One region of the Psychrobacillus syltrankelensis genome, then DNA from elsewhere that is predicted to be linked to it. Evidence: a T-box and tRNA genes for the amino acid it is inferred to sense, from the RefSeq annotation. Region 1 holds a T-box; the other holds one or more tRNA genes.
The links. The T-box of region 1 lies ahead of metG (methionine--tRNA ligase). A T-box ahead of a tRNA ligase gene usually reads a tRNA of that ligase, here a tRNA-Met.

Region 1 (11,158 bases):
AATGACTTTGTATTCCAGTTGCTTGAAAAAGGCGCCTATTGTGAGGAAATAGAACTGAATCTTATTTTACAACAAGGGTATCATCATTTTGGGTTGGATAAGTTTTTATCAGCAGTGGTAATACCATTTTTACATGAGGTAGGAAAACGATGGGAAAAAGGAGAATGGGACGAGTACCAAGAATCTGTCTCTAGTCAAGTAGTAAGGGATTTTTTAGTGCAAATTCGTCGTAATTATCAATATAGGGAAGAGGCACATTTAATTATGGGAGCCTGTCTCCCAGGTGAACATCATGAAATACCTATCCATATTTTATTACTACAGTTTATGATGAGGGGATGGAAAGGAATTCTAGTAGGAGCTTCTCCTGCTCCTGGTTCCATTGAAGCTTTGGTGAAAAAGATGCAACCTAAAATTGTATTATTGTCAGCTTCTACCACTTTACCTTTTGAAGCGGACCCAAATTTATTAATAAGGTTGGACCAGTTTGCGTCGGAAAACAGCGAGATAGATTTTTATATTGGTGGTGCTGGTTCACTTAAATACTTAAAAGGTAAAAGTTTAGAAGCAATCCATGTGGCCAATTCAATTAAGAAATATTAAATGAAAATAGAAAATAAAAAAACTACAGAACTGTGAGCATAATTTTTCAGCCCATTTCGTTTTTATTGAAAAATCAATGAGATTTGGTTAAAAATTGCAATGAATATGTATAATTTGTAATGAAGGAAGACAATAATATTACAAATGCTATCAACTCAACTATTGCATATTGCCATCGGATTATAATAAAAATAGGTATATGGAGGAATTATCCTGTCAAACATCGGAGTGCCAGGTTTAGTAGTTATTTTAGTTATCGCTTTAATTGTCTTTGGTCCTGCGAAACTACCTCAGTTAGGTAAAGCTGCCGGTGAAACTTTAAGAGAATTTAAAAAGTCAACTAAGGATATTGTGGAAGGTGTAACGGAAGAATTTAAAGCAGAAGATAAAGAAAATAAATAAAATAGCAACGATAAAAGTGGAATCCCTTAGCAATATAGAAACTTGCTAAGGGATTCTTATATTAAAAGGTTAATGGCAAGGCAGGTTGTGCACCCATTTGAGTAACAACAAATGCAGCTACTTCGGATGCATATAGGATACTCTCCTCCAAGGAATGTCCCTTACATACTCCTACAGCTAACGCCCCGTTAAATGCATCGCCAGCCCCAGTAGTATCTTTTACATCCACTCGATTTGGTTGTATACGGCCATGTTCATGCCTATTCATATAATACGCACCTTTTTCACCTAAAGTAACAACTACTGCTCCAACCCCTTTTTGTAGTAATAAGGAGCATGCTTGGTAAAGATCTGCATCGGTTTCGGTTTTCAGACTGGTTAATACTTCTAATTCTGTTTCATTTGGTGTTAATATGGAAACTTTATTTAATAAAGAATCGCTAATTTCTTGTGCAGGAGCAGGATTTAATATAATTGGTATACCTTTTTGTGAGGCAATATTAGCTGCAAGCTCTACGGCTGGCATAGGAATCTCCAGTTGTAAAAGTAAAGCATTACTCGCTTCTATTTTACCTCTCTCTGCTTGAATCTGTTCGGTTGTCACAAGAAAATTTGCTCCTGCAAATAGTACAATCGAATTTTCCCCTGAATCTGCTACTTGAATTATCGCTTGTCCAGTTAATCCAACTTTCTTGATAGCAACAGTATTAACTCCTTTACTTTGTAGGTTTTGCAAAACTTGTTCGCCGAAAGCATCTACTCCTACATTCCCTATAAAGTTAACCTCTGCACCTAATTGCCCTGCAGTTATTGCTTGATTTGCTCCTTTGCCCCCGAAAAACACCTCATGATTTATACTGTGTAATGTTTCCCCTGCTTTTACAATATGGGGAACTCGATACACAAGATCCATATTGATGCTTCCTACGACTGCTATAATCATGAATTGTTTTACTCCTTTCCATTACCTCTTGTTAAAAAAGCTTGGATTAATTGCCCTTTTGATAAAATACGAGACGGGAAATCAAGTAATTTTGCCATTTGAGCTATTAAAAGAGGACTAACCATACTTTTTTACCCGATTTGCTTGCTCATTATTTTAACGGCGTTCAGAAATTGCTCGAGGAACTTCTCTCTGTGAACCGTATGTAATACTTTCACATTTTGAGGAAGCCCAGTACGTTGAGAATAATCCACGACAGTTGTTCCAGCTGTAAGTCTTCCTTCTAGTTCTACTGCCACATAGCAGTCATCCCCTTCAAATAGCTCAGGTGTCAAAACGTAAGATACTGCGCATAAATCATGTAAACGAATCTGACCTTCAAAGTTAGGGGTATGGAAAGCTGTTTGCTTTGCTGTATGGATGTAAAAACGTAGCATTGTTGCAACCTTATGTGCAAATTCCGATCCTATTGCTTCAATTTCATCTAATTCTTCTATCGTAACGTAAGCTTTATGAGTGACATCAAGTCCACTCATTACTATAGGAATTCCGGAACGAAAGACAACATCTGCTGCATGAGGATCAACGTATACATTAAACTCTGCTGTTGGTGTCATATTTCCACCAACAGCGGCGCCGCCCATATAGGAAATGTACTTAATTTTCGATTTTACTTCTGGATGCGCTAATAGAAGTGCACCTACGTTTGTAAGTGGACCGGTTGCAATGAGAATTATTTGCTCATCACTAGATAATAGTGTTTCTTTCATCGCTTCAACTGCAGTTCGATTACTTAAATGGAGAGTAGGCTCAGGAAAGCGAACATTACCAAGTCCATTCTCACCGTGTACTTCATCTGCAATTTCGAGTTTGCGGAAAAATGGCTTATCTAAACCTCTAGCAACTTCGATATTTTTTTTCATATAACTAGTAAAAGCGAGCGCATTGTAAATCGTTTTTTCTTGCGTTTGGTTTCCTGGTTCTGTTGTGATTAACTTAATATCTAACTCTGGATGTGCAAAAGCAAGAGTTAGTGCCATTACGTCATCAATACCAGGATCACAATCAATAATTACAGGGATAGTCATTTCATTACACCTCATTTTATTTTTTTCGTACTTTCTCTAACGATTAAAGCAGGTTCAAAAACTACTCCTTCAGATGAATTGTTTTCGATTTCATTTAGGAGTATATCGATTGCTTTTCTTCCCATTTCATATGTATCTTGTCTAACAGTAGTTAGCTTTGGGATTAAAGCAGTTACTAAAGGAATATCATCAAAACCGACGATGGACAGTTGTTCAGGAATTTGGATTCCTAGTTCATGAGCAGCCTGATAAATACCACATGCCATTAGATCATTGCTGGCAAATATTGCAGTCACGGAGTTATGCTGTAGAAATTTCTTTGCTATTAGGTAAGCTTCCTCCATTTGAAAGTCACCAACTAAGATATATGACTTAGGAAGTTCTATAGAAGCTTCTGTTAAGGCCCGTTGAAATCCAGAAAGACGTTGTTGTGCATTTAAAATATCTAATGGTCCCGTCATACATGCAATTTTAGTGTGGCCTAAGTCAGTCAAATGCTTTCCAGCAATATACCCTCCTTTTTCGTTGTCTAAAAAAACACCGGAATTGTTACTTGCTTCCTCACCACGGTCAAATAATACATAGGGTATCTTTCCGCTGTCCAATTGATCTTTGCTAGTATGAGATAGCTGGTTCATACTTGAAAGTAAAATCCCATCAACTTGTTGTTCTTGCAACAATCGTAAATAGTTTTCTTCTTTTTTTGATTGATCATCTGAATTACAAATGATGAGGCTATAGTTCCTTTGATTTGCCTCATCTTCAGCACCTCTGCAAAGCTCTGGGAAAAAAGGATTGGAGATATTAGGGACGATTAACCCAAGCATATTGGAACGCTTTGTTACTAGACCACGTGCTAATTTATTGGGCTGGTAATTTAACTCTTCCATTACCTTTAACACTTTTTTACGTGTTTCTTTTGACATCCCTTCTGCTTTGTTATTGAATACCCTTGAAACAGTAGTAATTGAAACATCAGCTTCTCTCGCTATATCCTTAATCGTTATTTTCCCCATATATGTATCACCTATTCCTTTAGTTAGGAAAACGTTTTACGAAAACGTTTTCTCTAATTAGTACTTAGAATATTGTAGACTGTTTCCTTTGTCAATTAATTTTGCAAATGGAATAAAGTCTAATCAATTATTTAGCAAAAAAACACTATAATTAAAAGGGGAAATAAAACGAAAATAAGAGAGAGGATAGTGCAAAAGGAAGTAAATATGGTATGATTAAATTAGTAACTGGTACTAATAATAGGTATAGTATATCTCGAGAATAAATTGGAGGTTCATATGAAAGATTTAATTCAATTAAAAGATAAAAATATTGTCGTAATGGGTGTTGCAAATGAACGTAGCCTTGCATGGGGAGTGGCTAAATCACTGTTTGAAGTGGGAGCAAACGTCATTTTCACTTATCGTAAAGAACGTTCTTTAAGTAAAATTGAAAAAGCTTTAACTGATAATAACTTAGAGGCAAGATTAGTAGTTGAATGCGACGTTAATAGTGATGATAGTATCAAATCTGCATTTGAAACTATTGGAAAAGAAGTAGGGGCGATTCACGGAGTGGTTCACTCAGTTGCCTTTGCAAATGCAGAAGACTTAAAGAACGATTTTATTAATACTTCTAGAGAAGGCTATGCATTTGCTCAAGATACCAGTGCGTACTCACTTATTGCTGCAGCAAGAGAAGCAGCACCATTTATGACTGAAGGTGGCTCTATTGTTACAATGAGTTATTTAGGAGCGGAGCGCGTGTTGGAAGGATACAACGTAATGGGTATTGCAAAAGCATCATTAGAGGCTTCTGTTAAGTACTTAGCGTTAGACCTTGGGAAAAATAATATTCGTGTAAATGCTGTTTCTGCTGGAGCTGTTCGTACATTAGCGGCAAAAGGAATCTCTTCTTTTAACACTATTTTGCATAAGATTGAAGAAACATCTCCTTTAAAACGCAATGTTACAGCAGAAGAAGTTGGAGATATGACGGTTGCACTACTAAGTAATTTATCTAGAGGCGTAACAGGGGAAATCGTATACGTGGATTCTGGATATAATATTATGGGTTAACCTCAAAATGAGGAGAGTGCGTTATGACAACTAATAATGATTTTCAAAAAATACTTGCCAAGCCGGGACAACGCGCACTTGCAGCGGTAGGGATTGGGAACTTGGAACAATTGTCAAAGTTTACGGAAGCACAGATTATGGAGCTCCACGGTATTGGAAAAAACGGCATGAATCGGCTTCATATTGCTCTTGCAGAAAAAGGGTTGTCATTTGTGCATAAAAGTAAATAAATAAATGAGTTAATTTCATAAATAGCATTTAATTATTAAAACACGAACAATACTCAATTTATTGATTGGAGCGACAGGCGGCGACTCCAGCGGGATGAGTGAGACAGATGAGCCATTACAAACGACGCGGATGCGGCGGTAATGGCTCATCGCTCACCCCGCGGAAAGCGTCCGCCTATAGCGGAAATCATGCTGATTTATGAAGAGTATATTATACATATTCATACTTTTGACTTCAATATTGTTCGTTATTATGCTCTAAATTTGAATTATGAAATTGATTCTTATAAGTAAATAAATAAATAAATAAATAAACCGGATGAAGAGAGTGAATCTTCATCCGGTTTTTTCTATAGTCAGAAATGCTTTATTTTCATTTCAAAAGACTCAGCTAAATTGACAACTTTTTTAGAAACATCCGGAAGGCGTACGGATTTTATAGATAATAAAATTTCGGTGAATAGGGCTTTTAAAAAAATGTTTTTTCCTAGAGTCAAAGGGTATTAGTGAGTATAAGTTACGAATTTAGAGGAGGAGTAAGTTTGGATAATAAGGTGAATGAAAACAGTAAAAATAAACAATTGGAACAGTTTCGAGTAGATGACAAAGATAAAGCAATGACAACAAACCAAGGGCTAAAGGTTTCAGAAGATGAATTTTCCTTAAAGGCCGGTGAACGTGGTCCTACTTTATTAGAGGACTTTCATTTTCGTGAAAAAATGACTCATTTTGACCATGAACGAATTCCAGAGCGAATTGTACATGCAAGAGGGTATGGGGCGCATGGTGTTTTTGAATTATATGAATCAATGCAAGCCTATACTAAAGCTAAGTTCTTACAAACAGTGGGGTCGAAAACTCCTGTATTTGTAAGGTTTTCAACAGTAGCTGGTTCTCGAGGATCTGGAGAATTAGCTAGGGATGCTAGAGGTTTTGCGACTAAGTTCTATACAGAAGAAGGAAATTACGATTTAGTAGGAAATAATATTCCCGTTTTTTTCATTCAAGATGCTATAAAGTTTCCCGATTTAGTGCATGCCTTGAAACCTGAACCACATAATGAAATACCTCAAGCTGCAACAGCACATGATACTTTTTGGGATTTCATCGCAAACAATCAAGAAAGCGCACATATGATAATGTGGGCTATGTCCGACCGAGCAATCCCTCGAAGCTTTCGAATGATGGAAGGATTCGGAGTGCATACATTCCGATTTATTAATGAAGAAGGAAAATCTCATTTTGTAAAATTTCATTGGAAGCCGGTCTTGGGAGTGCATTCGGTCGTTTGGGATGAAGCGCAAAAATTAAACGGAAAGAATCCTGACTTCCATAGACAAGACCTTTATGAAGCCATTGAAAATGGGGATTATCCAGAGTTTGAATTAGGTGTTCAACTAATCGAGGAGAAAGATGAGTTTCAATTTGATTTTGACATTTTAGATCCAACGAAGTTATGGCCAGAGGAAGTAGTGCCGGTAAAAATTATCGGAAAAATGACATTGAACCGTAATGTAGATAATGTATTTGCGGAAACGGAACAAGTTGCTTTCCATCCAGGGCATGTTGTACCTGGAATCGACTTTACAAATGATCCTCTACTCCAAGGTAGACTGTTCTCCTATACAGACACACAATTAATCAGATTAGGAGGACCCAATTTTCATGAACTACCTATAAATAGACCTGTTTGTCCTTTCCATAACAATCAAAGAGATGGGTATGGTAGACAAACGATTAATGTAGGACAAGTAAGCTATCATAAAAACTCTCTTGCTGGTAATACTCCAACACCAGTAAGTGAGGCTGAAGGTGGTTATGCAAGCTACCAAGAAAAAATAGAAGGACGCAAAATTCGTGCTCGCAGTGAAAGTTTTAAAGATCATTTTTCTCAAGCAACATTATTTTGGAATAGTATGAGCGACCCCGAAAAAGAGCATATTGTGAATGCGTTCAGTTTCGAATTAGGAAAGTGCAAAGAAATATCTGTCCGCCAACAAGTATTAGAAATGTTTGCGAATGTTGACTTAGAATTAGCAAGCAGAGTAGCAGAAAACTTAGGTCTCGTAGTTCAGGGGAGTAACCAAACAACGAATACTAAATCCTCTCCAGCACTTAGTCAGCTTAATACAAACATGATGCATAATACACGTAAAATTGCAGTGTTGGTTGCTGATGGTTTTGACGGTGAACTTACAGCCATTTTAGATGATTTAAAAGCGAAAGGTACTCAGCCAGAAATTGTAAGTGATCATCAAGGAGTTATCGAAGGTGAGGATGGATCTAAGTTGCCGGTGGATCATACATTCTTAACTGCAGACTCAGTTTTATTTGATGCAGTATACATTGCAAGTGCTCAGGGTAATACACCCATGTACCAAAAAGAAGCATCCTACTTTATTAAAGAAGCATTTGCTCACTATAAACCAATTGCCTCTTCATTTAGCGGCGACCAATTAATAGGTGAACTCGGTCTAACTGAGAAAATTGGTGTTTTAACGGAGGAACCAGTAAACAGCTTTATTGATAGTTTTATTAAATTAATTGCTAAACACCGCTTCTGGGATCGTGTTATATAAACTGAAATGATTTCAAAAAGTTTTATTCATATAAATACACTTTACTAATTCTTTGGTATTTGCTATATTCTGATAAATGGATATTTTATAGGCTATGAAGAGGGAAGTAAAATAAGTTGTTTTTTTAAAAGAGAGCTTCGTTTGCTGAAAAGAAGCAAAAAACACTAGTTTAAAAATGGCCTCTGAGCTTCGTATTGAACGAATTATTTGACCAAAACCAAGTCGCCTATTACGATAAGTGGTGGCATCCGAATTTGGGTAGATGATCTCTAGTAAACTACGACAAGTATCGGCACTTGTTATAAACGCCGGAGTATTATGTTTTGATACTCACTAAGGTAAACAGCGAGAGTTGTTTATAAATTTAGGTGGTACCGCGAGTTTAACCTCGTCCTTTTTTAGGACGGGGTTTTTTGTTTTTTAACAAGGAATTAACCAATCTTTGAAGAAAAAAACCATAGACAAAAGGGGATGCTAAAAATGAGTATTTTTATTGGAGGGGCTTGGCCGTATGCGAATGGATCGTTACATTTAGGGCATATTGCTGCTTTATTGCCCGGTGATATATTGGCTCAATATTATCGTTTAAAAGGAGAAAAAGTGCTATACGTATCTGGAAGTGATTGCAACGGAACGCCTATATCTATTAGAGCAAACCAAGAAGGAGTCACAATTCGAGAAATCGCAAATCGTTACCATGAGGAATTTAAAGATTGTTTTACAAGACTTGGTTTCACTTTTAATTTATACACTCGAACTGATGGAGAATTTCATCATCATACTGTACAAAAAATATTCCTAACCTTGCTGGAGAATGGTCATATTTATAAAAAGGAAATTGATCAAATGTATTGCGAGTATGACAATCAATTTCTTCCGGATCGATACGTAGAGGGGACATGTCCGAATTGTCATCATCCTTCAAGAGGAGATCAGTGTGATAACTGTTCAACTATTCTAGATCCATTAGACTTAATTGAACCGAAATGCAAAATATGTGGAAATGAGCCAATAGTGAAAAAAACCGAGCATTTTTACTTTGCCCTAAGCGAATTTCAAAAGGAACTCGAATCTTATGTTAATAAAGCGAAAGTTGATCAAAACTGGAGAGAAAATGCACTGAATTTGTCTGAGAGGTATCTTCGTGAAGGTCTCATTGACCGTGCGGCATCAAGGGATTTGCCAAATGGCGTTAATATTCCTGTAAAAGGGTATGAAAACAAAAAGGTTTATGTTTGGATAGAAGCAGTTTCAGGCTATTATTCTGCAAGTAAGGAATGGGCAACAATTCACAATGAAAGTGAAGAAGAGTTTTGGAATGAAAATACGACTTCTTATTATGTGCATGGAAAAGATAATATTCCATTCCATACAATTATTTGGCCAGCAATTTTACTAGGGATTAAAAATCTATCGTTGCCTACACATATTGTTTCTAATGAGTATTTAACATTGGAGAAAAAGAAATTTTCTACGAGTAAAAATTGGGCAGTGTGGGTGCCGTACATTTTAGAGAAGTATCAACCAGACTCAATTAGATATTTTTTGACGACGAATGCACCGGAAAACCGGGATGCGGATTTTTCTTGGAGGGAATTTATTTTAAGTCATAATTCAGAGTTACTTGGAGCATATGGGAATTTCATTAATCGTACGTTAAAGTTTATTGAAAAGTATTATGGTGGAATTATTTCGAATGGAGTGATAAACAATGAAATAGAAGGAAAAGTGGAAAGTCTATATGACGTGGTTGGAGGACTAATTGAATCAGGACACTTTAAACAAGCGATAGATCAGGTCTTTGATTTTATACGATCTGCAAATAAATACTTTGATGCGGAGCAACCATGGAAACAAATTAACGAAGACAAAGATTCATGTGATAGTACTCTTCTTACATGTGTATTCATCATTGCAAATGTCTCCCAAATATTAGAACCGGTTCTTCCATTCTCAAGTGCAACAGTAAAAGAAATGTTAAATCTAGATGAATTTAGTTGGAAAGTAATCAAAAAGAAAAGCTACACATTGACGTTTGTCACCCCGTTATTTGAGCGGTTGGATACAAAAATGATTGTCGAGGAACTTACTTATTTAGAGAGTCAAGTGAATAATAATTAAGAGATCTTTTGTAAGCTTGAAGAATTTTTAAGTTCAAATTAAAAATGATGGGTATAGTAATGGTAATGTAGGGACTTATAGGGAGGGAGATCTATGGAGTACGTAATTATTGGTGGGGATGCAGCAGGAATGAGTGCAGCAATGGAAATTATTCGAAAGGATTCGACTGCAAAAATTACTACATTAGAAAAAGGGTATATATATTCTTACGGTCAATGTGGGTTACCGTATGTGGTGGGAAAGCACGTGCCGTCATCAACTGATGTTATTGCAAGAAGTGTTGAAATGTTTCGGAGTAAATATGGAATTAATGCAAAGACCGGATATGAGGTAACAAATATTGATGTAATAAATAAAACAGTTTCGGGAAACATTTTGCAAGAAGGAGATACATTTGAATTACAGTATAATCGACTGCTCATAGCTACGGGAGCTAGTCCAGTTATTCCTGACTGGGATGGAAGTAGGCTAACTGGAATTCATACAATCAAAACTATACCTAATACAGAAGCGATTATAGCTGACTTAGAGCATACACATCAGATAACGATCATTGGTGGAGGCTATATAGGTTTAGAAATGGCCGAGAACTTTGCAATCCTTGGAAAAAAAGTACGAATTATTCAGCGTGGAGATCAATTAGCAGGTATTTTTGATAAAGACATGGCGACTTTAATCTACAAAGAAGCTACCAACCATCATATAGAAGTAATTTTGAATGAAGAGGTAACATCGTTTTCAGGTGAGGATAGAGTAGAAGAAGTTCTAACGAACAAAGGGAGCTATCAAACGGATTTAGTGCTAATTGCAGTAGGTGTGAAACCAACGACAGAATTTTTAAAAGACACAGGAATTAGTACACTTCCAAATGGCGCAATTATTGTTAACACTCATTTAGAAACCAATGTGAAGGATGTTTATGCAGCAGGAGATTGTGCGACACACTTTCATCGAATCAAACAAAAAGATGATTACATTCCACTTGGTACTACGGCTAATAAGCAAGGACGATTGGCTGGATTCAATATGATGGGCATTGAGGAAGAATTCAAAGGGATTGTTGGGACTTCTATTATGAAATTTTTTAATTTAACCCTTGGAAAAACCGGACTTTCTG
Region 2 (11,158 bases), 500 kb from region 1:
CATATAGTCCATTTCAATGTACGTATCTACACGTTTCATCAAATCGGACATAAACGGCATTGCCCCTTTTAATATTCCAATAGCTAGCGGGAACTTATCTTTATAGTCAGCCGATAGTGTTGCACCAAGTTCACGAGTCTTTTCTTGAATTTGTTCTTCCGTTAATAGAATTTCTAGAATGTCTTTTTCTAACATTTTAGTCCCACCTAATAATTAATTTTGTTTTAAGTATATGACATAATTTTGCCCTTGATACTCCTTTGAAAACCGCTTTTCGTAACGTAGTCCAATTACCGCAAGTATATCATTGTTCTGATTTACAAGCAGTGGCCAAACACGCCTGTTCTCTGCTGAAACTTTTTCGTCTATAAATAATCGAGAAACCTTTTTTGGTGAGGACATTCCTTTCACTTGAATGCGATCTCCTTCTTCTTTTTGCCTTATAAAAAGCGGTAGTGAATCTTTTTCCAATTGAACAAACCATTTTTCACTTGAAATATCCCCATTTAAATTACTTGTAAAATAAATAGAAAACCCAGCACCGATATCATGCCAATAATCCTCTTGAATTACAATTTTTCCTGGTGGTAGAGATTCATGGAAAGAAGATGTAAATTGGGCCTTATTATAATGACGAACGAGGAGAAAACCGTTAGGTAAGTGAATTTCCACGTTACCTTCACTCTCATTACAAACTGAAAGAATGGACTCAACTAATCGATCATTTAGTAGGATCTCGGATTCATTGTAGAGATAGTTTAATAGTAGTAGAACTATTCTTCTTTGTAAAGCGCTGGGAACTTCAGAAAAGCGCATAGTATCAAGAAAAAAGCTACCATTTGAATTAATCGTCACAAGCTGTTCAAACTTTTCTTTAGCCATCACTTTAAGAAAAGCGTCATCCTGTTGTTGTTTCTCAACAAATGATTGAATTTTGTCACTCACATGTGAGTTTTCCTGCACTAACAAAGGCACTACTTTATGACGGATACGATTTCGAGTATATGTATGTTTGTCATTGCTCGGATCATGTCTGAAATTTTGATGCAACAGATGGATATAATCAAGAATTTCATCTTTTGTTACACATAAAAAGGGCCGAATAATCTCCCCTACTGAAAAAGATCTTCTCATAGGTATTCCCGTGATAGAGGAAGCCAACGTTCCCCTTACCAAGGACATCACTACTGTCTCAATTTGATCATCGGCATGATGACCTAGTACTAGTTTTTGATAATTATGCTTTTCCATTATCTTTTCGAAATACGCATAGCGTTCTTCCCTACAAATAACCTGAACATTACCACCTTCTATGGCAACCCTGTTTGGAACTTCAATTTTTGTACCGTAAAAAGGTATCTGTAGAGATTCTGCAAGCTGCTCAACAAAACGCATATCCTCTTCAGATTCCTCTCCTCTTAACTGATGGTCGGTATGAACAATGGCTATATCACATGCATAATCCTTTTGAAGTTCATATAGTACACGTACCAATGCGACTGAATCTGCCCCACCAGAACAAGCGAGAAGAAGTCGTTCTCCTTCTACAATTAACCTGTGCTTGTCAATGTGTTTTTTTACTTTTTGAAGGAACGGAAGCATCTTCTCACCTCTTTTTATGATAATATGAAACTTTTTATTTAATATCTATCCAGATTCTGGTGTCTGGAGTCCTGTGAGTCATCTAAGTAGACTTTGCTGTCAGCGCTTTTTACATTTCTTATTAGTGTATCATTTTTTCTTGAAATTTGGTTGTTTCGCGTGGTGAAAAAATGGACCATTCTGGAACAACATGTCTCACTTGCATAAAAATAACGGTTCGATCGTCTCCAGGCAATGAATAAGTTTCCTCTAACTTCTTTACGAACCTCTCTGCATTCATTGTAGGATCTTGTAGTATTTTTTGGTAATACATCTCCTGTTTTTCAATGGATGTATTAGATGAGAAAACACCATCTGAAAGCATTAGTAGAATATCTCCATCCTTAATATCGACTTTCCTTGCCTCTATTGTAAAAGTAGGTAGAAAACCAAACGGCACATGCTTACTTTCGATTTTACGCATCTCATTTCCTCTAATTAAATACGTCGACATACTTCCCGCTTTCCATGACCAAAGCTCTCCTTTTTGTAAATCAATCAAAGCTAAATCTACTGTCGCATAACTATCGGTATCATCTTGCAAACTCATCATATAGTGAAGTGTATGCATTGTGGTTTCAGGATCCATCTTCTTATTTAAACATTCCCGCATAAAATGCATTACCCTTCTACTTTCTCGATGCGCTTCAATATCATTCCCCATTCCGTCAGATAAAATAACAGCTAGTAATCCTGGATGCAAGGAAAAAACAGCATGTGCATCCCCCGAATATATCGTGTTTCTACTAGATGAAGTATAAATATCATGCGTTACTTCAAAACGAACAGATGATTTACACGTCATTTGAATATGTTCATATGGTTGATGGAGTTCCTTCATAGAGGTTATTTCAAATGGTTCTTTCCATAGGTCGTAAAAAATAGGAAGTATTAATCTTTCTCCAACCATTTTTGCTTTGGATTCTATAGGTAAACAACAAACTACTTCCATCTGCCCCACCGCAATATTTAAAACATCTATTTGAAAAAAAGGAATATTACATTGCTGAAATTTCTGCTTCACCTCTTCCTCGTGGGATGTATATAAAGTCATACTATTATCTAAATTATTCATAAGTTCACTCATATGGTTACCCATATCACGAAGTTTTAATGCGTACATTTTCTTTCCATGCTGTAGCTGGTTATTTAACCGTCTTTTTGCTTCCCTTTCTGTTAACTCTTGAATAATTTGCCCTGGCTTAACGCATTTATATTGAATTTTCTTCTCTAATTGTATTCTACTTTTTTTAGTTTCACCTTCCCACTGTTCCATTAATAATGGGATGCCATTGGATTTCTCCCCCCAACATTTTTCATACTGAAAACAAGACTTGCATGTTGAAAAAGACATGTTCCTTTCTTTACGAACCGATTCTCTAGAGTCAAATCGATCGGATATAAAACGTGTTATAAAATCAGCGAAATGCTGAAATTCTTTTAATTGATTATTTACTTTTTCTGTCATCCATTTTTGCCTTCGTATGAGGATATTAGATGAATCCGGGAAAAGTTGATCCTTAAAATATTTTATCCATTTTGAAGGAATGGTAAAAAATAGTAGTGAAGCAGTAACAAGGGATCCAATATAAACAGTATCTAAAGGTAATGTATGATCGTATAGAATAAAGAAAAACGTTGCCCCTAGCATACTGAACGCCTGCCATAGTCTTCCAAAAGGTTTATGCAAACCAGCTAAAAATCCAGTAATTGCATATACAGCGATCATTCCACTAAAGCTGAGCTTAGAAATACTTAATATTGTTCCCGCTAGCACCGCTACCACTGTTGCAAGTTGAACACCGCCAACTGCAGCGGAAATAGCAATTACTAAGTGAGCAAGTAATAAGGGAATAGAAACATATCCGAATATAAAAGAAGACATTCCAGTTAAAACTAATGCTCCTATTAATAAAGCGGCACCCATTCTTTCTGCAGTCCACCTTCTATGAAGAAAATCTGGTAAAGGTAGGAATAACTGAAACAAAAATATGGTCATAAACAAACTCAAAACACCTTCATATCCTATAGCGAGCCAAACGGAGCCCGGAATACTTCCCGAATACGAAACATACTGCCATATAGCTTGAACACAAACAACATCTATAAGTACAAACAGAGGTAAAGGCATTTTCTTTATTGTCTTTTTAAAATAGAGCGGAAAAATCATTGCTTGGATGGCATGAATTAACACTTGTCCAAGTCCTAGAGTAATACTCCCTAGTAAAGCCCCTGCAATTGTCCAAGGTAAAAAACGTTGAAATCGTAAGTTCACCAATGCCCATATTGGCAGGAAAAATGGAACGGAAGCTTCAAATAGTACGACTTGTGCTAAGAAAAAAGCAAGAATAAAAAAAATAACGTTAAATGAAATGGATACTTTTCGTACTTGTATACCTTCCAAAACCTTTCTCCACGTGAATCCTCTTTTTTGACCTTGCCCATATAACGTCTTCAAAAGTAACATACCTCCTATTCAGCTATTGATGGAAGTATACATACAATTAGAACAAAAAGTATGTCTATTTCTGGCATTTGCATTAAAAAAGTTTTCGACTCTTTTAGCCAATTAATGAAAAAGTTTTAAAAATTATTCCAAGAGGTATTGACACTTTGACCAATCGCTTGTAATATGTAATTTGTTCGTTAAAAACGGCGGCGTAGCTCAGCTGGCTAGAGCATTCGGTTCATACCCGAAAGGTCGTGGGTTCGACTCCCTCTGCCGCCATTCATTTTTTTAGTGGCCCCTTGGTCAAGCGGTTAAGACACCGCCCTTTCACGGCGGTAACACGGGTTCGAATCCCGTAGGGGTCATCAAATGAAAAGCAGGTTCAAAAGTGAATTCTTTTGAACCTGCTTTTTTTTTACAAAAAAAGTTAAAGGAGAGTTATAAATGAGTTTAAATAGACTAGAGCCTTTTGAAGCTGCCACTAAATTTATTTCTAAAAGTTTCCCTAATTGCCAAGGTGCACTTTTAGCAGGGAGCATAGTCCGAGGAGAAGCGACAGAAACTTCTGATTTAGATATTGTAGTATTCATCCAAGACCTTCCTTCCTGCTACAGAGAATCATTAATAGAAGATGGTTGGCCGATAGAAGTCTTTGTACATAATTTAACTTCATACAAAAGTTTTTTTGAAAGTGATAGCAAAAGAGCTAGACCATCGCTACCTAAAATGGTAGCCGAGGGGATTATATTAAAAGACGAGGGTATTATAGATTCAATCCAAAAAGAAGCCACACAACTAATAGTTAACGGTCCAGAACTATGGTCTACCAACACGATAAATATAAAACGATACTTTATCACGGATGCTTTAGACGACTTTATTGGAAGTAAAAATAGACCAGAAGAAATATTTATTGCTAATACGCTCGCAGAATTAGTAAGTGAATTTGTTTTACGAACTAATCGCAAATGGATTGGTACATCTAAATGGATTGTACGTGCATTAAAAAACTATGATGAGCAGTTTTCAGAACAATTTGTCGAAGCTTTCGATCTTTATTACAAAACCGGCGACAAAAATAAAATAATTAATATCGCAGATGCTGTACTAGAGCCATATGGCGGTCGCTTATTCGATGGATTTTCAATAGGAAAATAATATAAAAATAGAAAGCGTCCTTTAAGTGCATCTTGTCTTCACTAATTCCTGAGTGCTTTGGACGAAACATTGGCTACACTATTACCGTAGCAATTTGGCTCGTGAAGTGACTGCGTCACTTCACGAGCCATTTTTTTCAGTAATCTTGTGGCGGATGTTTGTCCGTCCCCCTCTTGGAATTTATGAAACATGATGCGTTTTGTTTGGATAATTAGAGAAAAAATACTTTTCTACTAGTTTAAATGCTTCCGAAGATACCATTTCGGAAGCTCTTCACTACTTTAGGGGTGCATGCTACTAAATTTCGTAGTGTCCGATTATCTCTGTTTTACTTGCTATTTAAAAAGCACCCACGAATTACCGTGGATGCAATGACTTATTTTATTAAGTTTAAAAACTGGCGAGTGCGTTCTTCTTTTGGATGCATGAACATATCACTTGGAGAGCTGCGTTCTATAATCTTCCCTTGGTCCATAAAGAGTACCTCATTGGCTACGTCATTCGCAAAACGCATTTCATGTGTCACTACAACCATCGTAATTCCTTCACTAGCTAAATCTTTCATTACTTGAAGAACTTCCCCAACAAGTTCAGGATCTAAAGCAGATGTTGGTTCATCAAACAACATTATTTCTGGCTCAAGTGCAAGCGCTCGTGCTATACCCACACGTTGTTGCTGCCCACCTGATAATTGGTGTGGAAAATAATCGAGTTTGTCTGCAAGTCCTACCTTTTGTAAAAGGATAGCTGCTTTCTCTCTTGCTTTTCCCTTAACTTCCTTTTTTACTGTAACTGGACCTTCCATCACATTCTGCAACGCAGTCATATGTGGAAAAAGATTATAATGCTGAAAGACCATAGCGGATTTTCTTCGAAAGCTTTCCACTTCTTTTTTCACCATTCGTTTTGAAAAGTCTAGCGTTTGATCTCCAATTGTAATATTCCCTTCAGATGGAACCTCTAACACATTCAAACAGCGTAATAATGTTGTCTTTCCAGATCCAGATGGACCGATAACAACAATTACTTGTCCTTTCTCAATGGTTAAATCAATTCCTCTTAATACTTCTAATTCATTAAAACGTTTAACTAATCCTTTAATGTTAATCATTGTTGAACCCCCTACATCATCTCGATACATATCGATCAAATCGATTTTCTAATTTTCCTTGAACAATAGAAAGGAAGAAACAAATGATCCAATAAAAAATCGCTACTTCGGAATATAGCAAAAGGAACTCATAGTTTGTTGCTGCAATTTCTTGCGCTCGTCTGAACATTTCAGTTACTAAAATTAGGGAGGCAAGCGAAGTGTCTTTTATCAAACTAATAAAAGTGTTTGATAATGGAGGAATTGAGACTCGCGTTGCTTGCGGTAAAATAACCCTTCGCAATGACTGCACATAATTCATACCCATCATTTGAGCAGCTTCCCATTGACCTTTTGGTATCGACAAAATAGCAGCACGAATAACTTCTGAAGCATAAGCACCTACATTTAACGAAAATCCTAAAACAGCAGCGGGAAAAGGGTCAATTACAATCCCAATGGATGGCAGACCATAAAACAAAATAAACAATTGAACGAGTAAAGGGGTACCACGAATAGCAGAAACATAAGCTCTAGCCAACCATTGAAGAGGTTTTGTATTTGAAATTCGGGATAGGGCTGTCAATACGGCTATTATTAAACCAAGAAAAAAAGTAATAATTGATAATGGCAACGTATAGACAACAGCTCCCTCCAGCAAAGGCTGAAGGGAGGATCTAGCTATAGTTATATAACGTTCTAATTTGTTTGGGTCTATTTCGAAACTATTCCAAAACATTTTCGCCAAACCACTTAACAGAAATTTTTTCATACGTTCCATCTTCAATTATTTCGTTTAACGCTTTATTTACCGCATCTACTAAAGTTTGGTTTCCTTTGCGGAACATAAAACCACTTTGAGAAGCATCATCCGCTTCGGCAACAATTTTAACTGCTGCATCTGGCTTATTTTTCTTAAAATCTAAAACGGATAGCTTATCGTTAATTGTAACATCTACACGTTTTGAGTTAATCAACTCTACCGCTTGGTTAAAGCCCTCGACACCTACTAAAGTTGCTCCATAGGATTTTGCTAAATCAGCAAAGTTACTTGTTAGTGATTGTGCTGCTTGTAAACCTTTTATATCTTCAAAACTTTTCACATCGCCGTTATCCATATTTGTTACTAACACCGCTGCAGAGGAAATATACGGCTTCGAAAAATCATATTTTTCTAAGCGATCTTCTCGAATTCCTACTTGGTTTGCTATTACATCGAAACGCTTGGAGTCAAGACCGCCAAAAATAGCATCCCACTGTGTTTCCATAAACTTAGCTTTTACCCCTAAACGTGAAGCCACTTCTTCTGCTAATTCTACGTCAAAACCTGTTAGCTTCCCTGAGTTATCATGGAACGAAAATGGTGGATATGTTCCTTCAGTACCGATTAATAACTCACCGTTCCCTTCAATATTTGCCAATAAATCGTCACTAGATTTGTTCTCGCTTGTATTATTTTTATCGGATGTTTTTTCATCTGAATTGGTGCATGCAATAAGCATAAAGATTGATGTGGCAATAGCAAGTAATAAAATATATAATTTTTTCATCTTCATCCCCCTTATTCTTATAGAATTACTAGGTTTTATGATATATTAAAAGAAAGTAAACGTCAAAGATTTTGATTAGCTTTTTAAAATTTAACCTTCATGTATTTTTCCTATTCTATTCAACTATCATCAAATATTCCATCATTTTTTGACAATAAAAAAAGCCCAGCATATGTTGGGCTTTTACTTATTTCATCTATTAAACATTTTTTCTACCGATAAAACAAACAGCAAATTATCCTCTTTTAGCGCCTCTGCCACCACGCTTAGATTCAGTTGCGCGCTTTAACGTAGACAAACGATCTTCACTGTCCTTTAAGAATCGTGCCATTTTCTGCTCAAAGTTCTCTTTGTTAGGACGATCACGATCATTTGGGCGATTGTTGTTACGTGGACGCTGAGGACGTTCTGGTCTCTCTGGTCTTTCCGCTTGAGGCTTTGCTTTACGAATAGATAATCCGATTTTGCCATCCGCTTCAACATTCATCACCTTAACTTCAACAACATCTCCAACCTTCAAATGCTCATTAATATCTTTCACATAATTATCCGCAACTTCGCTAATGTGAACTAGACCTGTTGAGCCTCCTGGCAGCTCGACGAACGCTCCGAAGTTTGTGATTCCTGTTACTTTACCTTGTACCTTGCTGCCTACTTCAATTGACATAAAAAAAATGCTCCTCCTTAAAATTTAAGCGACTCTTTAAAAGTGTTTGTATGTTTTTTCATACAGACCCTTACCTTTATTATATCCAACAAAAAAAGAGTGTCAATAAGACTACTCTTTTGAAGCGTTATTTTATATTATTTTTCCTTGCTTTCAGGCAAAGTAAAAATAATTTCTCCTTCTTCTGAAAGAAAGTAATCTCTTCTCAATAGTTTGCCAATGTACTCATCATCATTTAATTTGGAAATTTGAAGTTTTAATAGTTCTTGTTCTTCTTGTACTTTGGCAAGTTCTTCTGTTACTTGTTCTTTTTTCTTTTTTTGTTCTGCTAAAGCATTATTACTACTTAGCAATGTAGAAATTAAAATTCCAATAATTACAACTGACGTAATACCAAATATAGATAAGCGTCTAAATAAACGAACTTTTTTAGCTTTATTACGATTTTCTTGACGTTCGATAGAGCGAACGTAATCAGTATTAATTGATGCAAGTGGTTTCTCAAAAGATACTTTTTTTTGATTTTCTCCCATTTCGCCCTCTCCCGTCAAACTGTTTCAATTTTTCGTGTACTTTTTATTATAACGGAAGTTTGGTTTTTTCTGAAGGGCCAAATGCATTGTTTTTTTATATATAACTCGAAACGGTTTAGTAATAGCAAATATTATTAGGAATATAAAACTAATTAGTTTTCCAAAAACTACAAATAATGCGTGTATTATAAACCAAATCGGTTTAACTATTAAACGCAAAAAGATTCTTCCAGCCAATTGAAATACGGGTTGAAATAATTTTTCATATAAGAGTATTCCTAACAATTGCGCCAATGGATCATAAACTCTCCATATTCCATCTCTTACTTCGTAAATTAGCAAAAAAGTTCCTAATCCAAGTGTAATCCAAATAATAATTTCTATACCTATCCGATATTTGAAAACAAAGGAACGCTTTGAAAAACTCTCTGTAAGAAAGCGCGTTCCTTCGATAATTGCTCCAATTAAAATTCCACTCACCATCATCAATAATAAGCTAACAAATTGGAGAGAAAGTGTCATCCGAATAGTTTATGAAGTAATCCTCTTGCTCCGTCTACCTGCTGCTCATCATCATATTGTATAAGTCGAACGATTCCTTCTAATGTCAGGAGTCCTTTATCTACATCTAAGTGCACAATCTTTAATTCTTCTCCTTTAATGTGAAGGATTCCCTGTGATGTTCTAACATAAAATTCTTGTTGGTCAAATCGTTCAATGGATTTTACTGATGTTAAATCCATTCTTTTTCGATTTCTTAGTGAAATCAAATGATCCCCCGATGGAATAGTAATTGTTTGGTTTTCTGCTTGAAATTGCATATATTCTCTCCTCTCCTTGTCCTATCTTTTTATTGTATGCACATAAAAAAAAAGCATGACAGTTACCATGCTTTTTCTTAAAATATAGGAGATTTTTTTCTTTGTACAAAGATAAGAAAGTATATGGACTATCGTCCTGTGAAACCTGTGCTCATAGTACTTGAAAGAATTAAATAATACCGCGGATTTCCGTTTCAGGTGGACGAGTTCCGCGGGGTGAGCGATGAGCCATCACCACAGCTCACGCGTTCGTTGTGATGGCCCATCTGTCTCCGAGGAACAAAGGTTAAGAGCGCCACATCGTGTGGCAACGCCTTGTGACCAACATCCTGTTGGCCTCCGGCTGGAGTCGCCACCTTTCACTACAATCCATTAAGTGAGTAGTACTTAACAATAAGATTTTGCCCGGTTTTTCTTAAAAGATAAGAAAGTATATAAAATTGGACTACTGAAAATCCTGTATTCATAGTATTTTAGTAGCACAGTTTTTTTCTTAACACTGATTTGCGCTATCTCACACAAAGTTAACTCTTTATATGTAGAAATGGTTGCTTTCACGATAAAATTGGTTGCTTTCGTCTCGAGATTGGTTGCTGTCACTGTAGAATCTGTAGCTTTCACCTTACAATTAGTCGCGCTATGACAGTTTTTAACTTTTCCCTTCTTTATAAATAGGCAGCATCTATTGATAAAGAAGCGCTGAGCGGACGAAATTGCATCTTCGTCCGCTTTTAAAAGTATAGGAAAGCCTTTATTCTCTCATTAACCAAAATAAATGCACTATTTCTTTGCAAATTCCAAGAGGGCGACGGATAAACATCCACTACAAGATTACCGAGCCAAATTATAGCGGTAATGATGTAGCCAATGTTTCATCCAAAGTACTCTAGAAACGGTGAAGACAAAATGCACTTAAAGGACGCTTGAGTTTTTCTTATACTTTTCTTAATCTTCATCATCAATAAATGCTGGATCTATTTTTTCTAGTCTTTCTTCTTTTATAATCGTGAACATAGATGCAGCATCTTCTTTTTTAGCGGAGTCCTTAATAGCATCAACAGTAACAGTAACCACTTTTTGTCCGAAACGAATAGTTAATTCATCTCCTGCCTTCACATCAGAACTAGCTTTTGACACTTTTCCGTTAATCATTATTCTTCCTTGATCGGCCACTTCTTTTGCAAGCGTTCTTCGTTTTATCAACCTTGATACTTTTAAAAACTTATCTAATCTCATATTACCCCTACCT

Region 2: it encodes a tRNA-Met, which carries the amino acid that the T-box ahead of metG (methionine--tRNA ligase) is inferred to sense. The anticodon was not compared.

Annotation. Positions count from the first base shown of each region.
Region 1 is NZ_CM144227.1:2,983,440-2,994,597, forward strand. Features, by position in the region: gene ACTSKG_RS14550 (twin-arginine translocase TatA/TatE family subunit) at 814-1,005, shown strand; gene rbsK (ribokinase) at 1,067-1,948, opposite strand; gene ACTSKG_RS14560 (nucleoside hydrolase) at 2,080-3,036, opposite strand; gene ACTSKG_RS14565 (LacI family DNA-binding transcriptional regulator) at 3,048-4,052, opposite strand; gene fabI (enoyl-ACP reductase FabI) at 4,332-5,111, shown strand; gene ACTSKG_RS14575 (helix-hairpin-helix domain-containing protein) at 5,135-5,341, shown strand; gene ACTSKG_RS14580 (catalase) at 5,884-7,920, shown strand; T-box leader at 8,006-8,319, shown strand; gene metG (methionine--tRNA ligase) at 8,359-10,041, shown strand; gene ACTSKG_RS14590 (FAD-dependent oxidoreductase) at 10,135-11,158, shown strand, end outside.
Region 2 is NZ_CM144227.1:2,481,929-2,493,086, forward strand. Features, by position in the region: gene hpt (hypoxanthine phosphoribosyltransferase) at 1-195, opposite strand, end outside; gene tilS (tRNA lysidine(34) synthetase TilS) at 214-1,602, opposite strand; gene ACTSKG_RS12000 (SpoIIE family protein phosphatase) at 1,724-4,099, opposite strand; tRNA gene ACTSKG_RS12005 (tRNA-Met) at 4,296-4,369, shown strand; tRNA gene ACTSKG_RS12010 (tRNA-Glu) at 4,384-4,455, shown strand; gene ACTSKG_RS12015 (nucleotidyltransferase domain-containing protein) at 4,535-5,248, shown strand; gene ACTSKG_RS12020 (amino acid ABC transporter ATP-binding protein) at 5,625-6,359, opposite strand; gene ACTSKG_RS12025 (amino acid ABC transporter permease) at 6,376-7,077, opposite strand; gene ACTSKG_RS12030 (amino acid ABC transporter substrate-binding protein) at 7,064-7,888, opposite strand; gene ACTSKG_RS12035 (S1 domain-containing RNA-binding protein) at 8,124-8,555, opposite strand; gene ACTSKG_RS12040 (FtsB family cell division protein) at 8,693-9,088, opposite strand; gene yabQ (spore cortex biosynthesis protein YabQ) at 9,113-9,610, opposite strand; gene yabP (sporulation protein YabP) at 9,607-9,909, opposite strand; gene ACTSKG_RS12055 (RNA-binding S4 domain-containing protein) at 10,855-11,145, opposite strand; gene yabN (bifunctional methyltransferase/pyrophosphohydrolase YabN) at 11,153-11,158, opposite strand, start outside.